Linked DNA regions of Alicycliphilus denitrificans K601. The protein of the gene in region 1 interacts with the protein of each later gene in a pairwise test. Links are inferred from orthologs where the notes say so. Each region holds a gene or a part of one and is shown on either strand. Other genes may lie near its edges.

What was found. The genes of interacting proteins can lie anywhere in the genome.
Region 2: the proteins of pheT (region 1) and secD interact in binary tests that used the Escherichia coli proteins (3 or more experiments, as listed by UniProt). The link is inferred for Alicycliphilus denitrificans K601 from one-to-one orthologs.

The regions. Positions count from the first base shown.
Region 1 is NC_015422.1:2,949,233-2,957,132, reverse strand. What follows is about bases 1,240-4,273. They hold pheT (phenylalanine--tRNA ligase subunit beta), read left to right. Parts: upstream 1,240-1,551; coding sequence 1,552-3,996; downstream 3,997-4,273. Other genes in these bases: ALIDE2_RS14030 (integration host factor subunit alpha), read left to right, coding at 3,993-4,273; pheS (phenylalanine--tRNA ligase subunit alpha), read left to right, coding at 1,240-1,428. In the rest of the region: rplT (50S ribosomal protein L20), read left to right, coding at 1-274; more of pheS, read left to right, coding at 376-1,239; more of ALIDE2_RS14030, read left to right, coding at 4,274-4,346; ALIDE2_RS14025 (MerR family transcriptional regulator), read left to right, coding at 4,446-4,871; ALIDE2_RS14015 (S1 family peptidase), read right to left, coding at 5,243-6,100; ALIDE2_RS14010 (hypothetical protein), read right to left, coding at 6,069-7,178; ALIDE2_RS14005 (hypothetical protein), read left to right, coding at 7,664-7,900.
Region 2 is NC_015422.1:4,791,317-4,796,748, forward strand. What follows is about bases 2,433-5,432. They hold secD (protein translocase subunit SecD), read right to left. Parts: upstream 4,881-5,432; coding sequence 2,985-4,880; downstream 2,433-2,984. Other genes in these bases: secF (protein translocase subunit SecF), read right to left, coding at 2,433-2,973; yajC (preprotein translocase subunit YajC), read right to left, coding at 4,963-5,295. In the rest of the region: ALIDE2_RS22670 (DUF1631 family protein), read right to left, coding at 1-1,963; more of secF, read right to left, coding at 2,020-2,432. UniProt on the Escherichia coli protein: Part of the Sec protein translocase complex. Interacts with the SecYEG preprotein conducting channel. SecDF uses the proton motive force (PMF) to complete protein translocation after the ATP-dependent function of SecA.

The DNA.
Region 1 (7,900 bases):
CAACGTCTTCCGCATCGCCAAGCAGGCGGTGATGAAGGCCGGGCAATATGCCTACCGTGACCGCCGTACCAAGAAGCGCGTGTTCCGCCAGCTGTGGATCGCCCGTATCAACGCCGCTGCCCGTGAACTGGGCCTGACCTACAGCCAGTTCGCCAACGGCCTGAAGAAGGCGTCCATCGAGATCGACCGCAAGATGCTGGCCGACCTCGCGGTGCATGACAAGGCTGCCTTCGGCAGCATCGTGGAGCAAGTCAAGGCCAAGCTGGCCGCTTGAGTTCACGACTGTCAGCTATGTTCTTCATAGCTTTCAGCGCGCAAACAACAAGGGCTAGGGCTTGAGAAGGCGCTAGCCCTTGTTTCTTTTCAAGAGTCGATATGAACGAGTTGGATTCCTTGGTCGAAAGCGCGCGCGAGTCGTTCGCGCGCTCCGCAACCCCCGCCGAGCTGGAGAACGCCAAGGCGCAGTTCCTGGGCAAGTCGGGCCGCCTGACCGAGCTGATGAAGGGCATGGCGCAGCTCTCGCCCGAGGAGAAGAAGACGCGCGGCGCCGCGATCAACGTGGCCAAGCAGGCGGTGGAGGCGCTGCTCGCGGCGCGTCGCCAGGCGCTGGCCGATGCGGAGCTGGAACGCCAGCTCAAGGCCGAGGCGCTGGACGTGACGCTGCCCGGCCGCAGGCAGGGGCGCGGCGGGCTGCACCCGGTGTCGCTCACGCTCGAGCGCATCGAGGGCATCTTCGGCTCCATGGGCTTCGACGTGGCCGACGGCCCCGAGATCGAGACCGACTGGTTCAACTTCACGGCCCTCAATACGCCCGAGGACCATCCGGCGCGCTCCATGCACGACACTTTCTACGTGGAAGGCGGCACGAGCGAGGCGCCCCACCTGCTGCGCACGCACACCAGCCCCATGCAGGTGCGCTACGCGGTGCAGCACGTCAAGAAATACCGCCACCTGATCGACGCGGGCCAGCCCATGCCCGAGATCCGCGTGATCGCGCCGGGCCGCACCTACCGCGTGGACAGCGACGCCACGCACTCGCCCATGTTCCACCAGTGCGAGGGCCTGTGGATCGGCGAGAACGTGAGCTTCAAGGACCTGAAGGTCGTGTTCACGGCCTTCTGCAGGACCTTCTTCGAGAGCGATGACCTCGTGCTGCGCTTCCGGCCCAGCTTCTTCCCGTTCACCGAGCCCAGCGCCGAGATCGACATCCAGTTCCAGAGCGGCCCGCTGGCCGGCCGCTGGCTGGAGGTGGCGGGCAGCGGCCAGGTGCACCCCAACGTGGTGCGCAACATGGGGCTGGACCCCGAGCGCTTCATCGGCTTCGCCTTCGGCATGGGGCCGGACCGGCTGACCATGCTGCGCTATGGCGTGAACGATTTGCGCCTGTTCTTCGACGGCGACATCCGCTTCCTGTCGCAGTTCCAGTAACGCACGAAAAGAGGAGCTGCCAGCGCTTGCCGGCAAAGGGTTTCAGATCGTTTTGATATTGAAACTATGGAATGGCAAGCGCCAGCAGCTCACTTTAAAAGAGCACGCCAAAGAAGTCTGACTATGCAATTCCCTGAATCCTGGTTGCGAGAGTTCTGCAACCCGCCTTTGACCACCCAAGAACTGGCCGATACCCTGACGATGGCGGGGCTGGAGGTCGAGGAGCTCCAGCCCGTCGCCCCGCCGTTCAGAAGAATAGTCGTCGGCGAGATCAAGGAGGCCGCGCAGCACCCCAACGCCGATCGCCTGCGCGTGTGCCAGGTGGACGTGGGCCAGCCCGAGCTGCTCAACATCGTCTGCGGCGCGCCCAACGCGCGCGCGGGCATCCGCGTGCCATGCGCCATGGTGGGCGCCGAGCTGCCTCCGGGCGAGGACGGCAAACCCTTCCTCATCAAGGTGGGCAAGCTGCGCGGCGTGGAGAGCCACGGCATGCTGTGCTCGGCGCGAGAGCTGAAACTGTCCGAGGACCACGGCGGCCTGCTGGAGCTGCCCGCCGACGCGCCGCTGGGCCAGGACATTCGCGAGTACCTGAAGCTCGACGACACGCTGTTCACGCTCAAGCTCACGCCCAACCTCGCGCATTGCCTGAGCGTGTACGGCGTCGCGCGCGAAGTGTCCGCGCTCACGGGCGCGCCGCTCAAGGCGCTGCAGTTCCCCGAGGCCGCCGCCGCCATCGACGACCGCCTGCCCGTGCGCGTGAGCGCGCCCGACCTGTGCGGGCGCTTCTCGGGCCGCGTGGTGCGGGGCGTCAACCCGCGCGCGCAGACGCCGCAGTGGATAGTCGATCGCCTCGCGCGCTGTGGCCAGCGCAGCGTGGCGCCGCTCGTGGACATCTCCAACTACGTGATGTTCGAATTCGGCCGGCCGTCCCACATCTTCGACCTGGACAAGATCCATGGCGGCCTCGACGTGCGCTGGGGCAGGGCGGGCGAGCAGCTCAAGCTGCTCAACGGCAACACCATCACCGTCGACGAGAAAGTCGGCGTGATCGCCGACGAGCGCGAAGTGGAATCGCTCGCCGGCATCATGGGCGGCGACGCCACGGCCGTCTCCGACGACACGCGCAACGTCTACGTGGAGGCCGCCTTCTGGTGGCCCGAGGCCGTGGCCGGCCGCTCGCGCCGCTACAACTTCGCGACCGACGCGGGCCACCGCTTCGAGCGCGGCGTGGACCCCGAGCTCACCGTGGAGCACATCGAGCGCATCACGCAGCTCATCGTCGAGATCTGCGGCACGCCCGAGACGGCCCTGGGCCCCATCGACGACCAGCGCGTGAACATGCCCGCGCAGAACGCCGTGCGCATGCGCGTGGCGCGCGCGGCCAAGGTCATCGGCATGCCGCTCACGCAGGTGCAATGCGCGGATGCGCTCAGGCGCCTGGGCCTGTCGGTGCGGGAGGAGGAGGGTGCGGTGACCGTGCTGCCGCCGTCCTTCCGCTTCGACCTGCGCCTGGAGGAAGACCTGATCGAGGAAGTCGCGCGCGTGGTGGGCTACAACAACCTGCCCACGAACCCGCCGCTTGCTCCCATCACGCCGAAGCTGCGCGCCGAGTCGCGCCGCAGCAGCTTCGCCGTGCGCCGCGAGCTCGCGGCCCTGGGCTACCAGGAGACCATCAACTTCAGCTTTGTCGAAGAGCGCTGGGAGACGGAGCTGGCCGGCAACGCCGCGCCCATCAGGCTGCTCAACCCCATCGCCAGCCAGCTGAGCGTGATGCGCTCGTCGCTGCTGGGCTCGCTGCTGCAGGTGCTCAAGTTCAACCTGGACCGCAAGGCCGGCCGCGTGCGCGTGTTCGAGCTTGGCCGCGTGTTCCTGCGCGATGCCGGCGTGCAGGGCAGCGACAGCAGCGTGGAGGGCTATGCCCAGCCCATGCGCGTGGCGGGCCTGGCCCATGGCGCGGCCGACGCGCTGCAATGGGGCCGCAAGGACAAAGCCGTGGACTTCTACGACGCCAAGGGCGACGTGGAGGCGCTGCTGGCCCCGCTGCGCCCCACGTTCGAGCCGGCCACGCACCCCGCGCTGCACCCAGGCCGCTGCGCGCGCGTGCTGCTCGACGGCAAGGCCATCGGCTTCGTCGGCGAGCTGCACCCGCAGTGGCGCCAGTCCTGGGAACTACCCGCGGCGCCGGTGATGTTCGAGCTCGAACTCGATGCCGTGCTGCAGCGCAAGGTGCCGGCCTTCCGCGCCGTGGCCAAGCGCCAGTTCGTGGAGCGCGACATCGCCGTGGTCGTGGCCGAGCGCGTCACCCATGACGAGGTGATGGGCGCCATCGCCGCCGCCCTGCCGGGCGAGCTGCTGCGCTCGGCCGTGCTGTTCGACGTGTTCCGGCCCCAGCCGCCGCGCGCGGGCGAGAGCGCGCCGGCGGGCGCGCTGGCCCAGGGCGAAAAGAGCCTGGCCATGCGCCTGACGCTGGGCAGCGACAGCGCCGCGCTGACAGATACGGAAATCGACGCCGCCGTGCAGACCGTGCTGCAGGCGCTGGCCCAACAGACGGGAGCGAGGTTGCGATGACATCGGGAATGGAAACCGGCGCGATCGAATTCGCGGTGGAGAGCCTGGAGTCCCCGGCTCTGACCAAGGCGCAGCTGGCGGACCTGCTGTTCGAGCACATAGGCCTGAACAAGCGCGAGTCCAAGGACATGGTGGACGCGTTCTTCGACCTGATCGTGCAAAGCCTGGTCGATGGCCAGGACGTGAAGCTCTCGGGCTTCGGCAATTTCCAGATCCGCACCAAGGCCCCGCGGCCCGGGCGCAACCCGCGCACGGGCGAGACGATCCCCATCGAGGCGCGGCGTGTGGTGACGTTCCATGCCAGCAGCAAGCTCAAGGAGCAGATCCAGGGCCGCTCCAAAGAGGCCTGAGGCCGTTGACACTGTCTTGCGTTTGCAGCCCCCCGGTCCCTGGTGGACTCGGGGCGCCTGCAGTACCCTTGAGGGTTTCCGCTCATTCACGCAGATCCCATGAGCACCCAGCTGCCCCCCATCCCGGCCAAGCGCTACTTCACGATTGGTGAGGTGGCCGATCTGTGCGGTGTCAAGCCCCATGTCTTGCGCTACTGGGAGCAGGAGTTCACGCAGCTGAGGCCCGTGAAGCGGCGTGGCAACCGGCGCTATTACCAGCACCACGAGGTGCTGATGATCCGCCGCATCCGCGACCTGCTGTACGACCAGGGCTTCACCATCAGTGGCGCGCGCAACCGGTTGCAGGAGCTGACGCATGCGGACAAGGGTTTGCGTGGCGCTTCGCTGCCCGGGCCCGATGACGAGCAGGCATTGCACGGGGAGCCTGGCGCGCAGTCCGTGGAGGGCGATGGGCCGCACGCTGTGCCTCTCGACCCTGCGCGGCTCAGAAAAGAATTGGAAGAAATTCGCGCACTTCTTTTTTAGTGCTGATTTTTCGCTATAGAATACAAGTCTTGTCGGCGTGTAGCGCAGCCTGGTAGCGCACTTGCATGGGGTGCAAGGGGTCGCGAGTTCGAATCCCGCCACGCCGACCAATAACGATAAGGGCTCCTAGCTATCAAGTTAGGAGCCCTTTTTCTTTGTTCGGCAGCCAGGGGTCCACCCAGGGGTCCACCAGTTCTGGGACGGGATGGGCTTCCCTTGCGACATAGATGGGTGCAGAAACCCGAAGCGCACACGTATTCCCTGCATGCTGTAGAGGGTTTTGCGCTGGATGGGCTGGCGAACTGGTTACGTGCCCCGTGTCCGGTTTCGTTCTTGCGCGTTGCATTGGCCTGGTAAGAAGCGTCTCACCTTTAGCGCTGCTCGATTTCTCCGGGATCGGCGTGCTTGGCGCGCATTGTGGAGATCCAAGTGCTCAGGGCGCGAACTCGCGTGTAGATGCCGGCTCCCTGATGCTTCGCGCAGTCGACGCCGCGGCTGACGATGCCGATCACGAACTGTCGGCCGCCCAGCTCAGCCACGAGCGGTCCCCCGCTGTCGCCGCTGCATGCGTCCTCGACGTTCCCCCCTGCACAGATCATCAGCGTGTCCGCCAGCGGAGGTATCCCAGGACCCGATGCTTGGCATGTCGCGCCGGGATGGATGGTGACGTTCGCTGCCAGCAAGTCGGTGGAAAACACCCCCGATTCCGTGATACCCCAGCCGAAGACCTGGGCCTTCGCTCCTACGGCGTCCAGTGACGCTTCGGCCGCGGAGGCGAGTTCCAGCGGTTTTGCCGCGATGGGCTGGTCGAGCTTGAGCAGCGCGGCGTCGAAGCGCCGGGACGAGGCGCTGTATTCCAGTCCCTGGTGGTAGTAGGTCTCGAGTTCGTTGACCCGGCGCACGGTTCGCGCCGGATCTTTGAGATTCCGCGTATTGGCGATGACGCGGACGTCGGAGGCGTCGATGCCATCAGAGCAGTGGGCGGCGGTGAGAACCCAGCGCGATGCAATGACCGCGCCTCCGCAGCGGATTGCATCGGGGGTCTTGCGCAGCACGATTGCCACTTGCCAGGATAGCTCCAGCGATGGATCGGGCTTGAAGCCCTTGTAGATATAGGGCTTGGTGCCTTCCTGCCAAGCGGCCGCGAGGGCGAGGCCGCCGCAGCCCGCCACAGCGAGGCCGAGGAACAGCCGCCTCCTATTGGTTGCGGGCCTTGTCGAAGGAGCCATACAAACTGTCCAATGCGCTCAGATCCTTGGTGGCAGCGAACAGCGCGTCAACCAACTCGCTGGGGCTTGACGGACCGGCCTCGATAGCCCGCGTGTAGGTCCAGTACCAAGTGCGCAAGCTGGCTAGAGTCCGGTCGGCGATCGTGAGAGCGCCCAGCACCTTGGCGTGCGCTGCTGCGGTCTCGGCGAACGCGTCTGCGGCCTGCAGGTTGAGAGTGCGGGGCAAGGCCGGGTTTCGTGCATCGCGTAGCAGTAGCAAGGCCTTGCGCTCAAGGTATTGAAGGTGCTCGCGCAGCATACGGGAGTAGGCGCTGCGCGCACCCGGTGGTACTTTTGACTTGCGCAGCTCCGGATCGTTGGCGATGGCGCCTTGGCTCGTGCTGGAATCGAGTTGGTCCAAGGCGACAGCCACCTCTGCCTTGTAGATGGCGACGTACTGGCGTAGCGCGGCAGCGCGAAGCTCGCGGTCCGCGATCTGCTCGATCTTGAGGATGAGCGCACCGACTGCTTGGATCACAGCTACCGAGCCCAATGCCTTGACATCCGTGCCGAAATCAGGCCCAGTGATCTCCGCAGCAAAGTTCTGTCGGATCACAGTGCCGCAGTCCAATTCGCGCTTCACGATATCGGCCTCCTGCTCGGCCGTGTCCTTCCGGCGTTGTATTTCCCGGGCCTGGTAGTCGCCCAGTGCAGTGAGGCTGTTGAGCGTCTTCTGTGTGGTGGCGATGCTCTGCTGATAGCCCGAAAAGCTGGCATCGGGTTCCTTGCTGAGCACGGTCAGCTGTCGCTGGAATGCGTCCAGCGCATCGAGCGCTTCTGCCGGAATCGGTGGAGGCGGCGCGCACAGCGCGCTGATCAGGCCATTTAGTTCAGTGGCGTCCACCTGGCTGTTGAGAATGGGCGCGGCTGCGTAGAACGCCATCCGGGCAGCGTCCGCCTCGGCCTGACGTTGTCGCAGTTGTGAAATGACGGGGCTTACTTTCTCCGTGAGCGCCTTCTGCTGGCTGAATGTGACACAGCCGCTCGCTAGCAGCGAGAGACCAGCCGCCGCCGCTGCCTTGGAGATCCGCTTCATCATCCGCCCCTCCGTTGGTTGCATTTCCGATACGAAGGGAATGTAAACGTCATTGCCAAAAGCGACAAAGAGGATTTGTCATCGGGAAATCCGCCCGTTCACGCTCGCGGCACCTGTGCCATTCGCGGCCCGCGCAAGTGCCTCAGTCGATTCAAGCGGTTCGGCAGCGCTCTCAAGCTGTGGGGCACGCGCGAGCCATCGCAGTGACACCGTGCTGGCGGTCATCTGCCTGGACAACGCCGAGGTGATCTCCATCAAAGAGCGCAAGCGTTAGCCGACCGTGTGCCGACGGTCGCTTTCGACGTGATCGAGGCTGCAGTCCGCGAGACGCAGACGGCAGTCTAGGATTCGCAGGGCTCCCAGGAAGATTGAGGAACTCGGACATTCGACGGCGCCAGCCGACCATATCGTGTGGTGAGAGGCTGGAAGGCCCTTGGAGGTCTTGACATGAAGGTCGCCGCTGATAGGGTAACTGTCAGGAGGTGCTCATGCGAAAAGCCATCTTCCTCTTCTTCCTGCTGCTGGGCATCGGTGCTGGGTACCTGTCGGCCCGCAACGATGACTGGGGCCTGTGTGTTGTCATGATGGCCGTGGGCGCGCTGTTCGGCGCAGCGATCGGCGGTGAGCTGTCACAGATCGGGAAACGGCAAGGTCGCCTTCCACTCCAAACCGAAGAAGAAATCGAGCCCATCCCTGGGGGACTTGGAACGTCAAGCCGTGATGTC
Region 2 (5,432 bases), 1.8 Mb from region 1 along the record:
CTATGCCCAGCAGCAGCTCGATGTTGTCCGCGCTCAGCGGCATGTCGCCCAGCGTCTCGTCGCTGATGAAGTCTTCCAGGTTGGCCAGGCGCTTGACCATGGCGTCGATGTGCTCCTGCGAAATGGACGCCGTCTTGGACAGGAAGGCATCGGCCAGCGTGTCGGTCAGCAGCTTGATCTGCGCGTCCTGCTGCGCCCCCGTCACGCCGATCAGCGCCAGCCCCTGGCGCAGGCATTGCAGCAGCGCGGGCAGCTGCTGGATGACCTTGGCGCGCTCGGCGCGGTGCGGCTTGGCGCTGGCGGCCCATACCAGGTCGGCCGCGGCGCGCTTGTAGGCGGCCGTGTCGGCGTGCTGCGGGCCGTCGCGCACGGCCGAAACGGCCAGCACCTCGGCCCAGGTCTTGAACAGGAAGTCGCGGATCTCGTCGCGCACCGGCATGTCCTTGAGCAGGGCGCGCAGTTCGATGGTGTACTGGATCGCCAGCGTCTCGCGCTGCTCCACCTGCTGGGCCACGCTGACGATGCGCGAAGTGGCCTGGCGCTCGGTCAGGAAGCGGGCGAGGAATTTCTCGAACTCCCCGTGCACCAGCTCGAACACGCGCTTGCCGGTCTCGGGATACTGCTCGATGACCTGCACGATGCGGCGGATCTCCGCCTCCAGCGCCGTGCCGCTGATGGCGCTGGCGTCGAAGCCCAGCACGCAGCTGCCCATGCGGTCGATCAGCTGGCGCGCGGGGTGGGTGAGGTTGCTGAAGAACTCGGGCTCGGCCAGGGCCACGCGCAGCACCGGCACCTGCAGGCGCGCGAACCACACGCGCACCGCGGGCGGGATGCGGTCTTCGCTCAGGATGCTCTGGAACATCAGCGCCACCACCTCGATGATGGCCTTCTCGCCGGCCGTGCTGGCCTTCTTCTTGAACTCGGCCGCGCGCTCGCGCACCACGTTGGTGACATGCACCACCGCCTGCGGGCTGTAGTCCTCCACCAGGGTGGCCATGCCGCTGTAGTAGAGGTCGGCCTCCACGCGCTCGGCCGACAGCGCGTGCACCAGCGCCGCGGATGCGGGCTGCGGCTGCACCATGTCGTACGCCACGACGGGCTGGGTCAGCAGGCGGCGCAGCTGCATCAGCACGCCCTGGGCGCGCTGGCGCGCCCGCACCAGGGGGCTGCCCGATCCGGCGGCTGCCGCCACCGTGTGCGGGAAGGGGGTCACGTGCGGCGGCGGCAGCCCCTGCGCGGCCGAATGCGCCGCCAGGCCCGCGCCGCCCGATTCCGGGCCCAGCGCGCCGGCGCGGCTCACCCCCGTGGCCGTGCTGCGGCGCACGCGCGCGCGCAGGTCGTTCGGCACGGCCACGCCCTGCTCATCATAGAGCTTGAGCAGCGCCTGGTACTGCGCCAGCGCCAGGTTGGCGAGCTCGCGCTGCAGGGGGTCGAGCACCAGCTGCAGGTCGTCGCGCTTGAGGCCGGCCTCCAGCCATTGCTCCACGAGCCGCAGGCACTGGGCCTCGGGGCGCAGGATGTCGCTGCTGGCGAGCTCGCGGCCCTCCAGGTGCTGGGTGCGCTGGCGCACGGCATCGAAGGGCGCGCCCACCTGCTCGGCCACGGTGAGCGCCATGCGCGAGGCCAGGATCCTGTTCTCGACCTCGTCGTCGCCGACCAGCGCCAGCCCGTCGGACATGGGCATGGCCGCCGTCCGCCCGGGGGCGCTCTGCTGCGCCAGGCCCCCGCGCCAGCCGCGCACCATGAGCTCCACCCAGGCCTTGTGGCGGGTCTGGTAGCCCATCCAGGCGTCGCGTCGCAGCTGCATGTCGCGCACCGTGCCCGTGCGGCCCATGAGCTCGGTCAGGAAATCGAGGAGCTTCTTGTCCAGCGCCGGCAGGCCGGCGCACAGCCCATCCACGAAGCGTTGACGGGCCAGCTGGGCCAGGCGCCGGTGGGCGGTGGAGGGCGGTGAGATGTCCATAGACCTCCGATATTAGCGGTAGCGCATATGCATCCACCCGGACGGCGGGCGTCAGATCACACAACGGCTCCCGAGTTGGGGTCGTTGGGGTCTTCCTCCTTGCGCGCGGAGGCCTTGACCAGATCCTCGCGCTTGACGCCCAGCCACATGGCGATGGCCGCGGCCACGAACACCGAGGAATAGATGCCGAATAGGATGCCGATGGTCAGCGCCAGCGCGAAGTAGTGCAGGCTGGGGCCGCCGAAGAAGAACATCGAGAGCACCATGGCCTCGGTCGAGGCGTGGGTGATGATGGTGCGGCTCATCGTCGAGGTGATGGCGTGGTCGATCACCTCGTGCGTATTGAGCTTGCGGAACTTGCGGAAGGCCTCGCGGATCCGGTCGAAGATCACGACCGACTCGTTGACCGAGTAGCCCAGCACCGCCAGCACGCCCGCGAGCACCGAGAGCGAGAACTCCCACTGGAAGAACGCGAAGAAGCCCAGGATGATGACCACGTCGTGCAGGTTGGCGATGATGGCCGCGACGCCGAACTTCCACTCGAAGCGCAGGGCCAGGTAGATCACGATGCCCAGCACCACCATGCCCAGCGCCATGAGGCCGCCGTGCACCAGTTCCTCGCCGACCTGCGGGCCGACGAACTCGGTGCGCCGCAGCGTGACGCCCGGATCCTCGCTCTTGAGCGCGGCCAGCACCTGCTCGCTCTGCTGGGCCGAGGTCACGCCCTTCTGCACGGGCAGGCGGATCATCACGTCGCGCGAGGTGCCGAAGTTCTGCACCACCACGTCGGGATAGCCCAGCGCCGCCACCTTGTCGCGCACCTTGCCGATGTCGGCGGTCTGCGCGTAGGCCACCTCCATGACGGTGCCGCCGGTGAACTCCACCGACAGGTGCAGGCCGCGCGTGACCAGGAAGAATACCGCCAGGGCGAAGGTGATGAAGGACACCGCGTTGAGCACCAACGCGTACTTCATGAACGGGATGTCTTTTTTGATGCGGAAAAATTCCATGATTTTTCCTCCTAGTTACTACGGCCAGCCACGGAGCGCAGCTCGCTCGCGTCCTCGGGCTTCCACACCTGGCCGATGGCCACGCTCTTGAGCTTCTTCTTGCGGCCATACCAGAGGTTGACCAGGCCGCGCGAGAAGAACACGGCCGAGAACATGCTGGTCAGGATGCCGATGCAGTGCACCACGGCGAAGCCGCGCACCGGCCCCGTGCCGAAGGCCAGCAGCGCCAGGCCCGCGATCAGCGTGGTGACGTTGGAGTCCAGGATGGTGGCCCAGGCGCGCTCGTAGCCCGCGGCGATCGCCGCCTGCGGCGCCACGCCCGCGCGCAGTTCCTCGCGGATGCGTTCGTTGATCAGCACGTTGGAGTCGATCGCCACGCCCAGCGCCAGCGCCATGGCGGCGATGCCTGGCAGCGTGAGCGTGGCCTGCAGCATGGACAGCACGGCGATGAGCATCAGCACGTTCACCGAGAGCGCGATGGTGGAGAACACGCCGAACAGCACGTAGTACACGCACATGAAGGCCGCGATCGCCGCCATGCCCCAGACCACGCTGTGGATGCCGCGCGCGATGTTGTCCGCGCCCAGGCTCGGGCCGATGGTGTATTCCTCGATGATCTCCATGGGCGCGGCGAGCGACCCGGCGCGCAGCAGCAGGGCCGTGTCGTTGGCCTCGGTGGTGGTCATGCGGCCCGAGATCTGCACGCGCCCGCCGCCGATCTCGCTGCGGATCACCGGGGCCGTGACGACCTCGCCCTTGCCCTTCTCGAACAGCACGATGGCCATGCGCTTGCCGATGTTCTCGCGCGTCACGTCCTTGAAGATGCGCGAGCCCTTGGCGTCCAGCGTGAGGTTCACGGTGGGCTCCTGGGTCTGGCCGTCGAAGCCGGGCTGGGCGTCGGTCAGGTTCTCGCCCGTGAGGATGACCTGCTTCTTGACGATCACGGCCTGGCCGTTGCGGTCCAGGTATTTCTCGTCGCCGAAGGGCACGGGGCCGGTGCCCATCTCGGCGGCGCGTGCCTCGGTGCCCTCGTCCACCATGCGCACCTCCAGCGTGGCGGTGCGGCCCAGGATGTCCTTGGCCTTGGCCGTGTCCTGCACGCCGGGCAGCTGCACGACGATGCGGTCCAGCCCCTGCTGCTGGATCACGGGCTCGGCCACGCCGAGCTCGTTGATGCGGTTGTGCAGCGTGACCATGTTCTGCTTGAGCGCCTGCTCCTGCACCTTGCGCAGGGCCTCGGGCTTGATCGTGGCGCGCAGCCTCAGGCCCTCGCCATCGGGGCTGCTCGCGACCACGAGGTCGGGGAACTGGTCGGCGACCAGGTTGCGCGCCGCCGTGGCCGTGGCCTCGTCGCGCACGCGGATGTCCACGGCCTGGCCGTCGCGGCTGATGCCACCGTGGCGGATGTTCTTCTCGCGCAGGGCGGTACGCAGGTCGCCGGCATAGGACTCAGCCTTCTTGGTGATGGCCGCCTGCATGTCCACCTGCAGCATGAAGTGCACGCCGCCGCGCAGGTCCAGCCCCAGGTACATGGGGCGTGCGTTGATCGCGGTCAGCCAGTCGGGCGAGCGCGACACGAGGTTAAGCGCGACGATGTAGGGCGGGTCGGACGGGTCGGGGACCAGCGCCTTCTCGATCGCGTCCTTGGCCTTGAGCTGATTGTCCGGTGTATCGAAGCGCGCGCGCACCGAGTGGCCGTCGAACACCACCGAGTCCGGGCTCACCCCGGCCGACTGGAGCACCTCCTCGACGCGCCGCTGCAGCGCGCCATCGACCTTGATCGTGGCCTTGGCCGAGGACACCTGCACGGCAGGCGCCTCGCCGAAGAAATTGGGCAGGGTGTACAAGGCCCCTATGAGCAACGCGATCACCAGGATCGCGTACTTCCAGACCGGGTAACGGTTCATGATCGCGTTTCTTCAATACCCGGGAGGCAGCGGGCCCGCCCCCCGGAAACAGGCCCGCGGGCCTGGGAAAACCGGCCCGGGATTACTTGACGGTGCCCTTGGGCAGCACCTGGGAGACGGCGCTGCGCTGCACCTGCACCTGCACGCCGCTGGCGATCTCCAGCTGGATATAGCCCTCGGACAGGCCCGCCACCTTGCCCAGCAGGCCGCCGGCCGTGGCCACCTCGTCGCCCTTGGCCAGGGCGTCGATCATGGCGCGGTGCTCTTTCTGGCGCTTCATCTGGGGCCGGATCATGATGAAGTACAGCACCACGAACATCAGCACCAGCGGCAGCATGCCGGTGAGCGAACCCATCAGGCCGCCCTCGGCGGCTGCGGCGGGTGCGGTTTGTGCAAAGGCGGAAGAGATAAACACGGGAGAAGCTCCACTCAAACTAGGGATGGAAGGTCTGACACGCCCCACGGGGCCTGCCGCGAGGGCAACAGGTAATTGTATGCGGCGTGCGCCAGCGCCCGCATGGCAAGGCCCGCCGGACTCCAGGGCTTGCCGCG